DNA from 3 places in the Nonomuraea roseola genome. Region 3 is predicted to be linked to each of the others. Evidence: riboswitches for the same ligand, from Rfam matches in the RefSeq annotation. Region 3 holds a riboswitch; each other region holds the start of a gene.
The links. Region 3 has a riboswitch for cyclic di-AMP ahead of ABFX55_RS22560 (CHAP domain-containing protein). Riboswitches for the same ligand answer to the same signal wherever they lie in the genome.
Positions count from the first base shown of each region.

Region 1 (5,181 bases), on a different contig from region 3:
AGTTGGGAGGTCAACCAGCCCGAGCAACTCGCGACGGTCCTGGACATTCTCGAGAGCATCCAGCGCGAGTTCAACGAGGCCGGCGGCGCGAAGATCTCGCTCGCCGACCTGATCGTGCTGGCCGGCTCAGCCGCCGTCGAGAAGGCAGCAGGCGAGGCCGGCGTGGCAGTGACGGTGCCGTTCCGCCCGGGCCGCACCGACGCCACTCAGGAGCAGACCGACGTGGAGTCCTTCCGGGTCCTTGAGCCGCAGGCCGACGGTTTCCGCAACTACCTGCGTTCCGGCGAGAAGATGCAACCGGAGGTGCTGCTGGTCGATCGTGCCTACATGCTCAACCTGACCCCGCCGGAAATGACCGTCCTTATCGGCGGCCTGCGTTCCCTCGGAGCCAACTTCGGCGGTACCCAGCACGGCGTCCTCACCGACCGGCCCGGCGTGCTCACCAACGACTTCTTCACCAACCTGCTCTCCCCGGGCGCCCGGTGGAAGGCGTCGGACTCCGAGGAGGATGTGTACGAGATCCGCGACGTGGCCACCGATGAGGTGAAGTGGACCGCCACCGCGGTCGACCTCATCTTCGGCTCCAACTCGCAGCTACGAGCCCTTGCGGAGGTCTATGCCAGCCAGGACGCCCGCGACAAGTTCGTGACCGACTTCGTTGCAGCCTGGACCAAGGTCATGGAACTCGACCGGTTCGACCTCGCCTGACCCGTCTCCACCCCACGAGCCCGAGCCGGCGATTCCGAAGCCGCGCTCGGGCTCCTACTTCCCGCACTGGCTGTGGGAACGGCGTCGCCGGGCCGAACCAGCGCTGATCAGCATGGAGGCCACCAGCTACTTGCTGGCAGTCTCCACGCGGCGGGCGGACAAGCCGGTCGAGCAACTCGGCATCGAGCACATCTCCAAGAGCCAGGTCTCGGAGATGGCCAAGGTGCTCGACGGGCCTGCGCCACCTGGTGGCCGGCGGGCTAAATCGGCCAGAACCAGCTCAAGCACCCTTCACTGCATGGAGATGTGCACGTGGTCGTAGTGGTTGGCGGTGGTGCTGCCCCTGTCGGACATCGAGCGCCAGCCGCTGCCGCTGTTGATGCGCTGTCGCCAGATGACGTACTTCACGCCGAGCCGGCTCTGGTTCTTCAGCGCCCAGGCCGCGATCTGGTCGCCGAGCGCCTGGTTGGCGCCGGTGGGGGAGCTGCCTCCCGAGCTCATCATGAAGTCGCAGGCACGACCCAGCGGGTGCTCTCCGCTGTTGTCGACCCGGTAACACCCCACCTCGTACGGCAGGCTGAAGGCCTTCTTGATCTCGTCGCGCATGAGCCGCGTGCGGGGGGTGATGTTGTCGGTCCCCGACGGCAGCTCAGGCGCCCAGCTGCCGTCGGACTTGCGGCCGGGGCCGGTCGGAACGAGGTTCTGGAGCTTCTTCTCGATGTCGTCGATCATGCCCTCCGCCTCCTTCCGATCGTCGGCGACCTGGTCGGCCTGCTCGTCGATCTGGGTGGCAAGGGCCGTGGCCTCGGTGGCGGCCTTCTTCCTTTCGTCGCGGGCGGCTGCGACGTTCTTCACGACGGCGTCCTGCTCGACGCTCAACTGCTCCAGCAGCGCGGCGCTGTTCAGGTCGGGGGAGTACACCAGGGCGGGCAGATTGGGGGTGTTGGCCTGGTAGCGCATCTCGGTGATCTGCGAGGCGACGTTCTCGGCCTTGGCGAGCGTCTGCTCGGCGGCGGCCAGACGCTCCTTGGCCGCCGCGGCGGCCTTCTCCGCCTCGGCCAGCGCGACCCGCTTGGCGTTGTATCTCTCGATGAGCTTGTCGACCTTGGTGTTGAGCTTCTTCAGCTCGGCCCTCAGTTGCTTCTCCGACGGCTTGGGGGCAGCCGAGGACACGGAGGCGGAGCCGAGAACGAGGGAAAGCGCGGCAATGGCACCGCAGGCGAAACGAGACGTGGGGGACGCCACGAATGATCCTCTCCGTCTGCCGACCGGGTTAGCTGACGGGTTCGGGCGGGAGATGTGGCCCTACCACGGAACGTGGATTCACCCCAGGTGCATGGGTCCCCGGCTCCCGGGCGACTTGCCCGGGATTAGGCGTGCAACGGCTGTGAAAGCCGATGTCAGAGGGATATTAGTAGTAAAACGCCGGTAATGCGACTCCAAGCGGAAACCAATTAGTGATCTACCTGTGATCGAATTAGCTGCGCGGCCTCCTCGGGCAGCACGTCGTTGACGAACGCGCCCATCGCCGACTCCGAGCCCGCCAGGTACTTCAGCTTGCCCGGCGCCCTGCGGATGCTGAACAGCTCCATGTGAAGATAGGCGAGGTCGCGGCCCTGCCGTACGGGTGCCTGATGCCAGGCGGCGACATACGGCATGACCACGCCGAACAGCCCGTCGAGCGCCCTGAGCACCCTGGTGTAGACGGGGCCGAACGCGGCGCGCTCCTCCTGGGTGAGGGCGGCCAGATCCGGCACCTGGCGGTGCGGGTAGAGGTGCACCTCGAAGGGGTAGCGCGCGGCGGCGGGCACGAACGCCGTCCAGTGCTCGTTGGCGGCGACCACGCGCTCGCCGGCCCGCTCCGCGGCCAGCACGCCGGCGAACAGGCCTGGACGCTTGGCGGCGGCGGCCAGGTGCTGACGGGTGCGAGGGGTGATGTAGGGGTAGGCGTAGATCTGGCCGTGCGGGTGGGCCAGCGTGATGCCGATCTCCGCGCCCCTGTTCTCGAAGCAGAAGACCTGCTCGACGCCGGAGATCTCCGACAGCTCCGCCGTACGGTCGGCCCACGCCTCCATGACGAGCTCGACCTGGTCGTCGGAGAGCTTGGAGAAGGAGGAGCTGTGGTCGGAGGTGAAGCAGACCACCTCGCAGCGCCCCACACCTGGAAGCACCTCGCTGAGGCCGCCTGCGTCGGGGTAGCTGCCGAGGTGGGTGGAGAAACTGGGGAAGCGGTTCTCGAAGACCACCACGTCGTAGGAGGAGGCGGGGATCTCCGTCGACTTACCCGGCGTGGACGGGCACAGCGGGCACTCGTCAGCCGGCGGCAGGAAGGTGCGGGTCTGGCGGTGGCCCGCCATCGCCACCCACTCCTCGGTGAGAGGGTCGTAGCGCAGCTCGGAGGCCACGGGCCTCGGCGGCAGCTCGCGTTGGTCGATCGCGCTGCGATCGGCGTCGTCGCGCCGGTCGAAGTAGATCAGCTCTCGGCCGTCGGCCAGGTGCGCGATGGTGCGCTTCACTTCGTGTCCTCCGCGATGATCAGTTCTCCGGCCCTCTCGGCCAGCTCTCTGCGCGCGGCCTGGGGCAGGCCGGCGTCGCTGATGACGACGTCGGCCTCCGACAGCTCCGCGATCGTGCTGATGCCGACCGTGCCCCACTTGGTGTGGTCGGCGGGGACGACCAGGCGGTGCGCCGAGGCGACCAGCTCCCTGTCGGTCTCCGACTCCAGCAGGTTCGGCGTGGTGAACCCCGCGTTCACGCTCATCCCGTGAACGCCGAGGAAGAGCGTGTCGACGTGCAGCCGCCTGATCGCCGCCACCGCGACGGGCCCCACGAGCGCGTCGGAAGGGGTGCGGACGCCGCCGGTCAGCACCACCGTGCGGTCGGCTCGGGGGCTGCGGTGGAAGACGTCGGCCACCGGGATCGAGTTGGTGATGACGGTCAGCTCGTCCACGTCCACCAGCAGATGGGCCAGGGCCCAGGTGGTCGTGCCCGCCGACAGCGCCACGGCGGTGCCCGGGCGCACCAGCGCGGCGGCCCTGCGGGCGATGGCGTCCTTCTCCGCCTGCTGGCGCACCGACTTGGCGGCGAAGCCGGGCTCCTCCGTCGAGCCTGGGCCGTTGATGGTCGCCCCGCCGTGGACCTTCTCCAGCAGCCCGCGCTCGGCGAGCGCCTCGAGGTCCCTGCGGATCGTCATGTCGGAAACGCCGAGCTCGCGCACGAGGTCGGCCACCCGGACCCCGCCGCTGCGACGGACGCGCTCCAGGATCGCCTGCTGCCGCTGTGGTGCGAGCACGAGTCCCTCCTTCAAACAGATTCCACCAAATTATGACACATGCATGTTGAAACATGGGGAGTGGAATCGGCCAAACCCCTTGTCCGGCGAGCCGCCTCCGCGAGAGGTTGGAGCCTTACACGGGAGGAGGTAAGCCATGGCCAAGCGCGCTCGCAAGACCAAGGCCCGCAAGAAGAAGGCGGCCAACCACGGCAAGCGTCCCAACGCTCGCTGAGGCGTGACATCGGGTACGGCTCGTACCCGATGTTCATCCCTCCCGCGGGCCGGCGAAAGGCCCGAGGCGAGAATTGTCGCCCCACCCCGCCGAGGGCGGGCCGCACCGGCGCGTTGACCCGCGGTCACCTGGGGAAACCGGTCATAGTGTGACGCATGATGTCGCGCGGACTCCGGGTCCTCATCGGCCTGGCGGCCGCGATGATCGCCATGGTCGGACTCGAACGCTTCAGCTCGGTCGCCGGTCCCGCCTTCCTGGCGCTCACGCTGACGATCGCCGTCAGCCCGCTGCGCTCATGGCTGAGGCGTCGCCGCGCGCCGGGCTGGGCGCTGGTGGCCGTGCCGCTGACCGTCGTGCTGCTGGGAATGATCGCGTTCGTGGCGGCGCTGGTCGTCTCCGTCGCGCAGCTGGCCGTGCTGCTGCCCACCTACTCCGACGAGTACACCGCGCTCGCCGCCTCCGCGACCAGGTGGCTCGGCGCGCACGGCATCACCTCGGCCGAGGTCAACGCGGTGCTCGGCTCGCTCGACCCCAGCCAGCTGCTGCCGATCGTGCAGGGCTTCCTGTCCAGCCTGCTGAGCGTCGGCTCGGCGTTCGTGCTCATCCTGCTACTGCTGTACGGCATGAGCCTGGACGCGGGCCCGCTCCAGTCGGCCGTGAACGCTCTGGAGGCGACCAGGCCGCACCTGGTGCGGGCGCTGCGGGACTTCACCGGAGGCACCTGCCGCTACCTGGTGGTCTCCACCGTCTTCGGTCTGATCGTGGCCGTGCTCGACGCGGGGGCGCTGTTGCTGCTGGGGGTGCCGCTGCCGCTGCTGTGGGGGTTGCTGGCCTTCATCACCAACTACATCCCCAACATCGGATTCGTCCTGGGCCTGGTGCCGCCCGCGCTGCTGGCCCTGCTCGACTCGGGCTGGATCACGATGGTCTGGGTGATCGCGGTCTACAGCGTGCTCAACTTCGTCAT
Region 1 covers NZ_BAAAXC010000015.1:168,241-173,421, reverse strand. The annotation lists gene katG (catalase/peroxidase HPI) at 1-708, shown strand, start outside; partial or broken gene ABFX55_RS23810 (transposase) at 737-940, shown strand; gene ABFX55_RS23805 (VldE C-terminal domain-containing protein) at 1,000-1,881, opposite strand; cyclic di-AMP (ydaO/yuaA leader) riboswitch at 1,957-2,095, opposite strand; gene galT (galactose-1-phosphate uridylyltransferase) at 2,163-3,224, opposite strand; gene ABFX55_RS23795 (DeoR/GlpR family DNA-binding transcription regulator) at 3,221-4,000, opposite strand; gene ABFX55_RS49915 (50S ribosomal protein bL37) at 4,137-4,214, shown strand; gene ABFX55_RS23790 (AI-2E family transporter) at 4,370-5,181, shown strand, end outside.
Region 1: another riboswitch for cyclic di-AMP. It lies ahead of ABFX55_RS23805 (VldE C-terminal domain-containing protein); the one in region 3 lies ahead of ABFX55_RS22560 (CHAP domain-containing protein).

Region 2 (5,181 bases), on a different contig from region 3:
CACGGTGATCACGTTGAGGATCCAGTAGCCGGAGGGCTGCGTGATCGTCCCCGTGTTGAGGTCGTAGCTGGCCTGGGTGATCAGGATCGCGCCCAGGATCAGTCCCAGGACGATCCCGATGACCACGCCGGCGAGACCGATGATCAGACCGTCGATGATGCGGGCGACCAGCCGCTGCCACCATTCGGCGAGCGGAGCGGGAGCGCCGGGAGGCTGCACCCCCGCGGGCGCGCCGTACGGCTGGCCGTAGCCGGGCTGCTGCCCGTAGGCCGGCTGCTGCTGCTGGCCGTACGCCTGCTGCTGGCCGTAGGGCGACTGCTGCCCGTAGCCGGGCTGCGACTGGCCCTGCTGGCCATAGCCCTGCTGGGGCTGCTGGCCGTAACCGGGCTGCTGGCCGTAGTCAGGCTGCTGGCCATAGGACGGTTGCTGCTGGCCGTAACCGGGCTGGCTCGGCTGGCTCTGGCCGTAGCCCGGCTGCTGCTGGCCGTAACCGGGCTGCTGACCCGAGGAAGGCTGCTGCTGGCCGTAGCCGGGCTGGCTCTGCTGACCATAACCGGGCTGCTGGCCGTAGCCGGGCTGGCCGTACTCGGGCTGCTGACCCGAGGCGGCCTGCTGACCGTAGCCCTGCTGCCCGTAGGACGGCTGCTGCTGGCCGTAGCCCTGCTGCCCGTACTCGGGCTGCTGGCTCTGGCCCTGCTGGCCGTAGGAAGGCTGTCCGTAGCCTGGCTGCTGACCGGAGGAGGCGGCCTGCTGGCCGTACCCCTGCTGGCCGTAGCCCTGCTGCTGTTGCTGACCGTAAGGCTGCTGACCGTAGCCCTGCTGGCCGTAGTCGGGCTGCTGCTGGCCCTGGTGACCGTAGCCGCCGCCGTCTTGGCGATAGCCCACGATCGTCGCGTCTGGATCGGGGTCGCCCTGGCGTCCCGCGTTCTGCTGACCGTATCCATGAGTCCCAGCGGAATTGTCTTCAGGCTGGTCCTGTGGATACGGCGGCTGTCCGGTGCTCACCGTGTCACCTCGCTTCGATGGCGCATGTGGCACATGTCAGGACACATGCTTGCTGTTGCCCAACGTATCGACATGAGTATCAACAATCACCTTTCCCCTTGGTCAACGTCTGAGTCAACCGTGTCCAGATGGAGCAACATCCGGGTGTTGCCAAGGGTGTTGGGCTTCACATGTTCAAGATCGAGAAACTCCGCGATCCCTTCGTCGTAGGAAGCCAGCAACTCGGCATAGACCTCGGGTGATACAGGTGCGCCCTCGATCGGGACGAAGCCATGGCGTGCGAAGAAGTCGACCTCGAAAGTCAGGCAGAAGACCCTGCGCAGACCCAGGTCACGGGCCGTCGCGACCAGTGCGGTAACAATACGGTGACCGATTCCCGCACCCCTGTATTCGGGGTCGACGGCGACCGTTCGGATTTCCGCCAGATCCTCCCACAGCACGTGGAGCGCGCCGCAGCCCACGACCTCGCCGCCGCGATCGGCGACCCAGAACTCCTGGACGTCCTCGTACAGCGTGACGGTGGCCTTCTCCAGCAACCGGGGGCCCGCCCCCGCGTACGTGTCGACCAGGCGCCTGATGGCTCTGACGTCGGGCGTGCGGGCGCGCCTCACGACGATCTCGGTGTCCTTCGGGGTGCGCTCGGCGACCTGCTCCATGGCCCTTCAGCGTACCCAGCCCGTTTCGGCCCATCCTTAACTACCGTCACATGACGCGCTGTAGCAAGTCGCACACAGTGCGCAGCGCTGGAGTAACAGTCCGACAAATCCACCTAAAGCCGGGCAATACGCTTGCAATGCCCTGGTAGATCGGGCTTTCGCGTGATCACGCCGTGACGCTTCGGTTGCACAACCTCTACGGGATTGGCAGTTCTGGTTGAGCAGGAACCTGGCTTGCACTAGTGTCCAGCGACGATGTCCCCCACGCGACACGCGTGGAGACGCGCCTAATCCCCGCAACCCGGGGAGCCGGGGACCCGCCGGCGGCCAGCACCGCCAATGGGGTGAGTCCGAGCACGTGCTCGGTAGGGCTGCTCCGGCCCGAACCCGTCAGCTAACCCGGTAGGCGGCAACGAGAGGAGCCGGTTGGTGAAGCGCACGCGTACCCACGAGGGGAAGACCGCGGGCAAGCACGCCCGCCCCCACGAACCCGGCGCCCTGCGCAAACGGTTCGCCATCGTGGGCGCGGCGATGGTCGTCCTGGCTCTCACCGTCCCGCTCGGCTCGGCCGCCGCCGACCCCAAGCCGACGCTGAAGGAGCTCTCCGAGCAGGTCGAGAAGCTCCACAACGACATCGAGACGCTGACCGAGCAGTACAACGGCCAGCGCGAGAAGCTCAAGAGCGTCAAGAAGTCCGCTGAGGTGGCCAAGAAGATCCTTGCCACCAGCGAGGCCGACCTGGCCGCCAAGCGGGCGCGCGCCACGCTCCTGGCCGAGAGCACCTACATGAGCGGCGGCTTCACCGACGGCCTGGCCTTCGCCACCTCCGCCGACCCTGACTCCTTCCTTGACGGAGCCGCCACCTTCTACGCCCTCGGGCAGCAGCAGGGCCAGGAGGTCAAGGAGCTGGCCGACTCCATCGCCGCCGCCGAGCGGGCCAAGGCGACGGCCAAGACACGACTGGCCGAGGTGCAAAAGCTCGTCGACGACCTCGGCGAGAAGCGCAGCAAGATCACCACGATGGTGACCAAGGTCGAGAGCAACCTGTTCAAGCGGGCGATCGGCGAGGCCGGTCAGCCTGGCACCAGGGCCACCAGGGTCAACCTGCCGATCATCGGCAGCGGCAAGGCGGCCGAGGCCGCGCGTTGGGCTCTCACGCAGCAGCTCAAGCCGTACGTGTGGGGCGCGGAAGGCCCCAACTCCTACGATTGCTCGGGCCTGGTGATGGCCGCCTACCAGCGCGTCGGCATCAGCCTGCCGCACTACACGGGCGACCAGTGGACGGCGGGCACCCACATCACACGCGAGCAGATGCGCCCCGGTGACCTGGTCTTCTTCTACAACGACCTGCACCACGTGGGCATCTACATCGGCGGCGGGATGATGGTCCACGCGCCCCGCACCGGCGACGTCGTCCGCATCGCCGCCCTCGGAAACCGCCCGTTCGCCGGAGCCGTGCGCATCGCGGACTGACGCGCCTAGATCAGTCTTCGGCGCGCGGCCCAGGCCACCGCCTCGATCGCCGTGGCGACGCCGATCCTGTCGCAGATGCCGCGCAGGCGGCGGCGCACGGTCCGTCCGCTGATCTCCAGGGCCCGCCCCACGCGGTCGACCGTGACACCCTTGGCCAACTGCGCGAGGAGATCCAGGTCGTCCTGGCTCAGCTCGACGCCTTCAGTGAGCACATCCATCGGGAGCCCTCCCCCCAACAGCACAAACTCGGAGACGTCTCGGCTCAAGCAGGCTGCTCGTCTCGCAGAAGGTAAACGCAGACTGGAAAGGTCGTCAAGGTCGTTTCGTTCCATACTTGACGACCGCCATTGACTTGATCGTTTCTATACGACGAACATTCCTCGCCTGGAGTGCCGAGAACGGTCCACAGGCCCCTTACTGCAATCCGCCCGTCTCATGAATTTCACGGCGAATTCTCAGAATCGGCGTCATATCGAAGGCGCGCCGCCTCCACGTCGTCGATGTGACTCTCGGCCCACTGCTTGATGGCGGCCATGAGCGGAAGCAGGCTCTCTCCGAGCGACGTGAGCCGATAGTCGACCCTTACCGGCACCGCCGCCGTCACCGTCCTGGTGACCAGACCATCGCGCTCGAGCCCGCGAAGGGTCTGGGTGAGCATCTTCTGGCTCACGCCGGCGATCGTCCTCGCCAGGTCGCTGTAGCGCTTCGACCCGTCGGCCAGCGCGTTGAGCACCAGGCTCACCCACTTGTCGCTGAGCGTGTCGAGCAGCTTCCTCGAAGGGCAGGCCGCGACGTAGGCGTCATAGGCCCGCTTGGCCTCGGCCCTGCGCTCGGCCGCAGTGACGGTCGCCATATGGGCTCCCTCCGGTTGGTTACGCACTTCCAGGTGCCTTCTTACCCGAAGAGAGTAGCTCTCCCTAGATTCGATGACATGACGACCATGCGTGCACTCATCGGCGGCTCCGGCTCGCCTCGGCTCATCGAGGCCCCACTCCCCCAGGCGGGCCGCGGCCAGATACGGATCAAGGTCGCCGCCGCGGGGGTGAACCCCTTCGACCTGGCGGTGGCGGCGGGAACGCTCGCCGACTACGGCGTCGCCAGGAAGCTCGACGCCTACGGGCTCGGCTTCGACGCGGCGGGCGTGATCGACCAGGTGGGCGAGGGCGCCGCCTTCGCCCTTGGGCAGGAGGTCATCGCCCTGGCGAGCAGGCTGGAGTCGCCTACCAAGGCGCAGGCGGAGTACGTGGTGGTCGACGCCCGCGCGGCGGCGCTCGCGCCGCGGGGCGTCTCGGCGGCCGAGGCTGCCACGCTGCCGCTCAACGCGCTGACGGCCTGGCAGTCCCTCGACAGGGCGCACCTGCGCCAGGGCGACACCGTGCTGGTCACCGGGGCCGCGGGCGCGGTCGGAGGGTACGCGGTGGAGCTCGCCGCGGCCAGGGGCCTGCGCGTCGTCGCCACCGCCGGACGGCAGGACGAGGAGCTGGTGCGCGGCTTCGGAGCCGAATGGTTCGTCTCGCGCGAGGAGAACCTCGCCGAGGCGGTCAGAAGGCAGGTGCCGGGCGGCGTGGACGCGGTGATCGACGCCGCGATCACCGGGCTGGCAGGGCTGGACGCCCTGCGCGACGGCGGCGCCTTCATCGCGCTGTCGGCGGGCGTCGCCCCCGTCCCGCTGCGCGGGACGGACGTGGCGACGGTGTTCTTCAGGGAGGAACCGCGGCAGCTGGCCGAGATCGTACGGCTGGCGGAGCTCGGCCGCCTCACCACCAGGGTCGCCGGCACCTACCCGCTGGAGAAGGCCGCCGACGCCCACGCGCGCCTGTCCTCCGGCGGCGTCCGCGGCCGCCTGGTCCTCCTGCCCTGACCCCTGACGGCCTGCCCGACGATCGGTGAGATCATCCACGGCCCGAGCCGACGCCCGCCCGCCACCCCTGGCCTCCTGGGTGCGCCCGTGCCCGCCCGGCCACGCTCTAGTGGGAGGAGGGCTTCACCAGGGGGAAGAGGATGGTCTCCCTGATGTTCTTGCCGGTGAAGGCCATGATCATCCGGT
Region 2 covers NZ_BAAAXC010000015.1:3,096,500-3,101,680, reverse strand. The annotation lists gene ABFX55_RS38085 (RDD family protein) at 1-885, opposite strand, end outside; gene ABFX55_RS38080 (amino-acid N-acetyltransferase) at 1,092-1,661, opposite strand; cyclic di-AMP (ydaO/yuaA leader) riboswitch at 1,936-2,085, shown strand; gene ABFX55_RS38075 (C40 family peptidase) at 2,091-3,134, shown strand; gene ABFX55_RS38070 (LuxR C-terminal-related transcriptional regulator) at 3,140-3,352, opposite strand; gene ABFX55_RS38065 (winged helix-turn-helix transcriptional regulator) at 3,577-3,987, opposite strand; gene ABFX55_RS38060 (NADP-dependent oxidoreductase) at 4,066-4,995, shown strand; gene lysX (bifunctional lysylphosphatidylglycerol synthetase/lysine--tRNA ligase LysX) at 5,102-5,181, opposite strand, start outside.
Region 2: another riboswitch for cyclic di-AMP. It lies ahead of ABFX55_RS38075 (C40 family peptidase); the one in region 3 lies ahead of ABFX55_RS22560 (CHAP domain-containing protein).

Region 3 (5,181 bases):
GCCCGCCCAGGTCGTGCTGCGCTGGCACATCCAGCTCGGCAACGTGGTGATCCCCAAGTCCGTCACACCCGAGCGGATCAGGGAGAACATCGAGGTGTTCGATTTCACACTCGACGCCGAGGACATGGCGGCGATCGGCGCCATGAACACCGGCAGGCGCATCGGTCCCGACCCCGCCACCTTCGACTGGATGGGTTGAGCGTCAGTGAGCGCGACGGCAGGCGCCCCGCCCGGCGCGAGCCGTCCCGCGATCCTTCATGATTGACCTCTGAAGGAGGCTCTCATGGCTGATCTGGCTTGGGGTATCGCGGCGACCGGTGGGATCGCCAGGACTGTCGGCGCGGTGATCGCCGCGGAGCCCGGGATGCGGGTGGCCGCGGTGGGCTCGCGCGACAGGGGGAGGGCGGCGCAGCTGGCCGCGACCCTGGGCGCGGAGTCGGCCTACGGCTCCTACGCCGAGTTGTGCGCCGATCCCGCGGTGGACGTGGTCTACGTGGCCACCCCGCACGCCCAGCACCTGGAGGTGGCCGAGGCGGCGATCGCGGCGGGCAAGGCCGTGCTGTGCGAGAAGCCGCTGGCGGCCTCGCTGGCCGACGCCGAGCGGATGGTGAAGCTGGCCAGGCAGGCGGGCGTCTTCCTCATGGAGGCCATGTGGATGCGCTTCAACCCGCTGATCAGGGGGTTGCTGACAGAGGAGCGGTTCGGGGCGCTGCGCTCGGTCCAGGCCTCTTTCGGCTTCGTCCTGCCCTACCAGGAGGAGCACCGCCTCTGGAACCCCGTGCTGGGCGGCGGGGTCCTGCTCGATCTGGGCATCTACCCCTTCGGACTGGCGCAGTTGCTGCTCGGCGAGCCCGCTGAGACGCATCTCACAGGATCGCTCGCTCCTTCGGGCGTCGACGCCGAGGTGGGGGCGCTGTTGACCTACGAGGGCGGGGCTCGCGCGCTGCTCGACACCTCGCTCATCAGCCCGCTGGCCAACACCGCGACGGTGGTGGGCACGGGGCTGCGCGCCGACATCGCCGCGCCGTTCTGGGCGCCCCAGCGCATCACGCTGTCGGGCCCCGGGTTCGAGACCGAGGAGCACGTGCTCGACCCCGCCCTGAACGGCTACGCGGGCGAGATCCGCGAGGTGCGCGAGGCCCTGGCGGAGGGCAGGACGGAGAGCGCGATCATGCCGCTGGACGAGAGCCTGGCGATGATGCGCATGCTGGAGGAGGCCAGGGTCAGGCTGGGTGCTCGCTGAGCGCCTCGAGGTTGGCGCGGGCCCTCGTGGCCGCCTCCTCGTGGCCGGAGCCGACGGCCATCAGGTAGTGGCCGCGGGCCCTCGCGCGGTGGCCCGCCCGGTCCTCCATCAGCCCGAGGTTGAACATCGCCCGGGGGGCGGCCTCCGGGTGGCCACTTTCCACCGCCTTTGCGTACCATTGGCGAGCGGCTTCGGCGTTGCCACAGCCCTCCTCGAGGACCCCGAGGTTGAACATCGCCCGGGGGGTGGCGGCCCTGCCGTACCAGTGCCGGGCCTCGTCGATCCGGCCGTCCTCATCCTCGATGAGGGCGAGGTTGAAGGCCGCTCTGCGGGCGGCCTCCTGGTGCCCTGACTCGATGGCCAGGAGATACCATCTTCGAGCTTCGCGTGGACGGCGTCCGTCCTCCTGCAGGCCGTGGTTGAACAGGTCCTGGGGCGACATGACCTGACCGTAGATGATCGCGGGACCTTTATCAATTTGTATCCAACTTGCCTCATGTATTACCTTGGGGTCACTCCAGGCATAAACCGGACGAACCGGACATTGCCTGACATTGCAAAACACTCACAGGTCCTATGCCTGTGACCGCTGAATCCGCACCATGCGGAACCGGGGACCCAATCCTTCTGGGGTGAATCGGCACACCGTGCCGTAGGGCAGCTTCACGTCCGAACCCGTCAGCTAACCCGGTAAGCGGCATGAAGCTGAGCAAGGAGACTCCCCTTTTCATGGCCAAGCACCGTCGTAGCCGTGCCCCCAAGATGACCTACGCCCACGCCGCCCTCGGCGCCGCGGTTCTCGCAGGCACTCTTGTTCCCACGCAGGCCGCCCAGGCCGACACCGCTCCCGCCCCCCAGGACAAGTCCCACGTGGCCGCCATGGCCGCGAAGACCGACGGCAAGCAGGCCGCCGTCAAGCAGCAGCAGCGCGTCCCCGCCATGCCGACCGCCAGCGCCGTCCTGGCCGAGGCGAAGAAGCAGATCGGCGTCAAGGAGAACTCCTCCGGCGGCGGCACCAAGTTCCAGCAGTGGTACGTCAACTCCCAGCGCGCCAAGGAGACCGTCGCCCGTGACGGCGGCAGCCCCCGTGCGTACGCCAACGCCGCGTGGTGCGCGATGTTCGTCTCCTGGGTCGGTGAGATGACCGGCGCCCGTCCCCAGGTCGGCTGGGACGCCTACACCGTCGCCCACGCCAAGTGGTTCAAGAACAACGAGCGCTGGGGCACCACTCCCAAGCCCGGCGCGGTCGTCTTCTTCTCCTGGAGCGGCAGCAAGAGCATCAGCTCCATCAACCACGTCGGTTTCGTGGAGAAGGACAACGGCAACGGCACGATCACCACGGTCGAGGGCAACACGGGAAACGGCGCCGTCGAGCAGCGTGTCCGTCCGAAGTCGCAGGTCGTCGGGTACGGCTACCCGCAGTACTCGGGCGCGTAGTCCCCTCGCGATTCCCCAGCCCCGGTCTCCGGGTGCGCCTGCCTGTCTCCTGACCGGCGGATGGCACCCGGGGGACCGGGGCGGATCGCGTTCCGGGTGACGATCCCTCCGACGCTCTCACCCGTCCACGGTCCCCGCGTCGACCTGTCATCCCCCTTCCGGGGCAAGCCCCTGCCCCCCGCCAACCCGTCACGCTCCCCTGGGGATCCCCCATCCCGCCCCGGCCGGGAAACCGTCACATCCGGCGGTGTCAGCCGGGGAAGCGGAGGAACGCCGGCGGGACGGCTGCCACCAGCCACACCCCGTTGGCGCTGACCCTGAACTCGTGTCCGCCCGCGTGCATCTCCCCCGCCGCGACGACCAGCACCACGGGAACCCCCCGCCTCGCGCCGACCCGCACGGCCGTGTCCCTGTCGGCCGACAGGTGGACGTGCTGCCTCGACATCGGCAGCAGCCCCGACGCCTTGATGGCGCCGAGGCTGCGAGGGACGGTCCCGTGGTAAAGAATCTCCGGAGGCTCGACGGCCTCCAGCCCGAGATCGACCGCCACCGAGTGCCCCTGGCTCGCCCTGATCTGGTCACCCTCGATGGCGTACCGCTGCTTGTCGTTGTCCGACACCACCAGGGAGAGCTCCTCCCTGGTGATGGGGAAGCCGTGGCGGGCCGCCGCCTCCAGCAGATCGTCGATCGGGACCCAGCCCTGCGCGTCCAGCGTGATCCCGATCGCGCCCGGATCGTGGCGCAGGTGCCTGGCGAGGTACTTCGAGATCCGCACGGTCCGGTCCTTCATGCAGGCATTGTGCCGCAGGGCGGCCGGAACCTTCTGCGGATTCACATCCGCGAGCCCACCGCCCTCCTGCCGTCCGGCGACGGGGGAAGGCCCGCGGCGCCACACCTTCAGCGCGCCGCGGGCAGGGGGACCGCTCAGCCGCCGCAGGCGGCGAAGACGAACGTGTCCTTCAGCATCGAGTAGCTGTCACGGACGCGCGTCGCCCCCGACGTCACGTCGTGCTGCATCACCGTCATCCTGGTCGCCTTGCCCTCCGGGTACTGCGAGACGTGCAGGGTGACCTGGTTGTCGCCCGTCCAGTCCAGCTTGTGGACCGTCCCCTCCTTGGGCAGCTTGATCAGGTGGCTGCTGACCATCTGGTCGGAGTGCAGGTCGTACAGCGCGACCTTCGACCCCGCCACATGCACCGCGATGGTCCTGCCGTCGGCGCTGAGCGCGTAGGGGCCGTTGCTGGAAACCAGCTGCGGCGGCGTGCCCGACAGCAGCCGCCTGCCCGCCAGGTCGAAGACGTGCATCTCCATCACAGACTCGTCGCCGTCGGCGCTGGTCAGGACCTTGTCTCCATCGCCGCTGAAGCCGATGAAGTTCTGGTACCTGGGCAGCGTCCCCAGCTTGTTCCCCGTCGCCGTGTCGAACAGCCGCACCCTGGACGTGACGACCGCGAGCCGCGCGCCGTCGTCGGAGAGCTGGAGCACCACGTCGTACTGGTTGGTCCTGGGCGGCAGCGCGTCCTTCGGCAGCAGGGTGACGCCCCCGTGCACGGTGCGGACGGCCAGCCTGCCGTCCTTCCTGAAGTAGGCGACCTTCTGCCCGTCGCCGGAGACGGCCAGCGGCGCCACCGCGTAGTCGACCTCCTTGCCGTTCGCGCCGACCGCCCGTAGCTGGGCGTCCTTGAGCAGCGTGACCTTGCCTTCGTGGCTGACCAGCCGCCAGGTGCCGCACGGGACGGTGGCGCCGTCCTTCTTCACGCAGCCCTTCGCGGAGGCGTAGCGGATCGCGCCGTGCCCTGGGTCGGCCAGCGCCGTGCCCGGCAGCCCGAGCATCGCCAGTGCGACGGCGATCGCCGCCAGGATTCTGATCTTCATCTCGTCACTCTCCCGCCGTCAGCCAGGTGTAGTTCCTGGCGGTGACCGTGAACGTGTCGGCGGGCTTGACCGCGCCCGTCGTGGTGTCGACGGTGAGCACCCGTACCACCGTCGGCTTCTCGTCCCCGCCCGTGTGCGCCTTGACCGTGAGCCTGCCGTCGCCGGTCCAGTGGGCGAGGTAGACCGTCGCGTCCGGCTTGAGCGGCAGCGTCACCGCAGCCGACAGCCGGTCGGTGGTCAGGTCGTACAGGCGCAGCTTGGGCGGCACGCGCGTGTCGGCGTTGCCGCCGATGAGCACGGCGACGGTGTGACCGTCGGCCGACAGGGCGCGCGTGGAGGCGTTCATCACCACCTGCGGCGGGACCTTGGCGACGCTGTGTCCGTCCAGCCCGTGCGCGACCAGCGTGGTGGTGTTGTCGTTGTTGTGGCGCGTGGCCAGCGCCTCGTCGCCGTCGCCGCTGAACCCCTCGAGATCGTCGGCGGCGGGCAGCTTCAGGATCTTCCCCGTGGCGACCGTGACGATCTTGCCAGGCTCGCGCCCCGCCTCGTCGTTGTGCTCCACCAGCACCCTGTCCCCCGCGTGCGAGAGCCGGGCTCGCAGGCTGTCGGTGCCCTTCCTGGTCAGC
Region 3 covers NZ_BAAAXC010000014.1:883,270-888,450, forward strand. The annotation lists gene ABFX55_RS22545 (aldo/keto reductase) at 1-199, shown strand, start outside; gene ABFX55_RS22550 (Gfo/Idh/MocA family protein) at 284-1,243, shown strand; gene ABFX55_RS22555 (SEL1-like repeat protein) at 1,224-1,685, opposite strand; cyclic di-AMP (ydaO/yuaA leader) riboswitch at 1,821-1,955, shown strand; gene ABFX55_RS22560 (CHAP domain-containing protein) at 1,973-2,680, shown strand; gene ABFX55_RS22565 (RNA 2'-phosphotransferase) at 2,931-3,470, opposite strand; gene ABFX55_RS22570 (WD40 repeat domain-containing protein) at 3,605-4,555, opposite strand; gene ABFX55_RS22575 (hypothetical protein) at 4,560-5,181, opposite strand, start outside.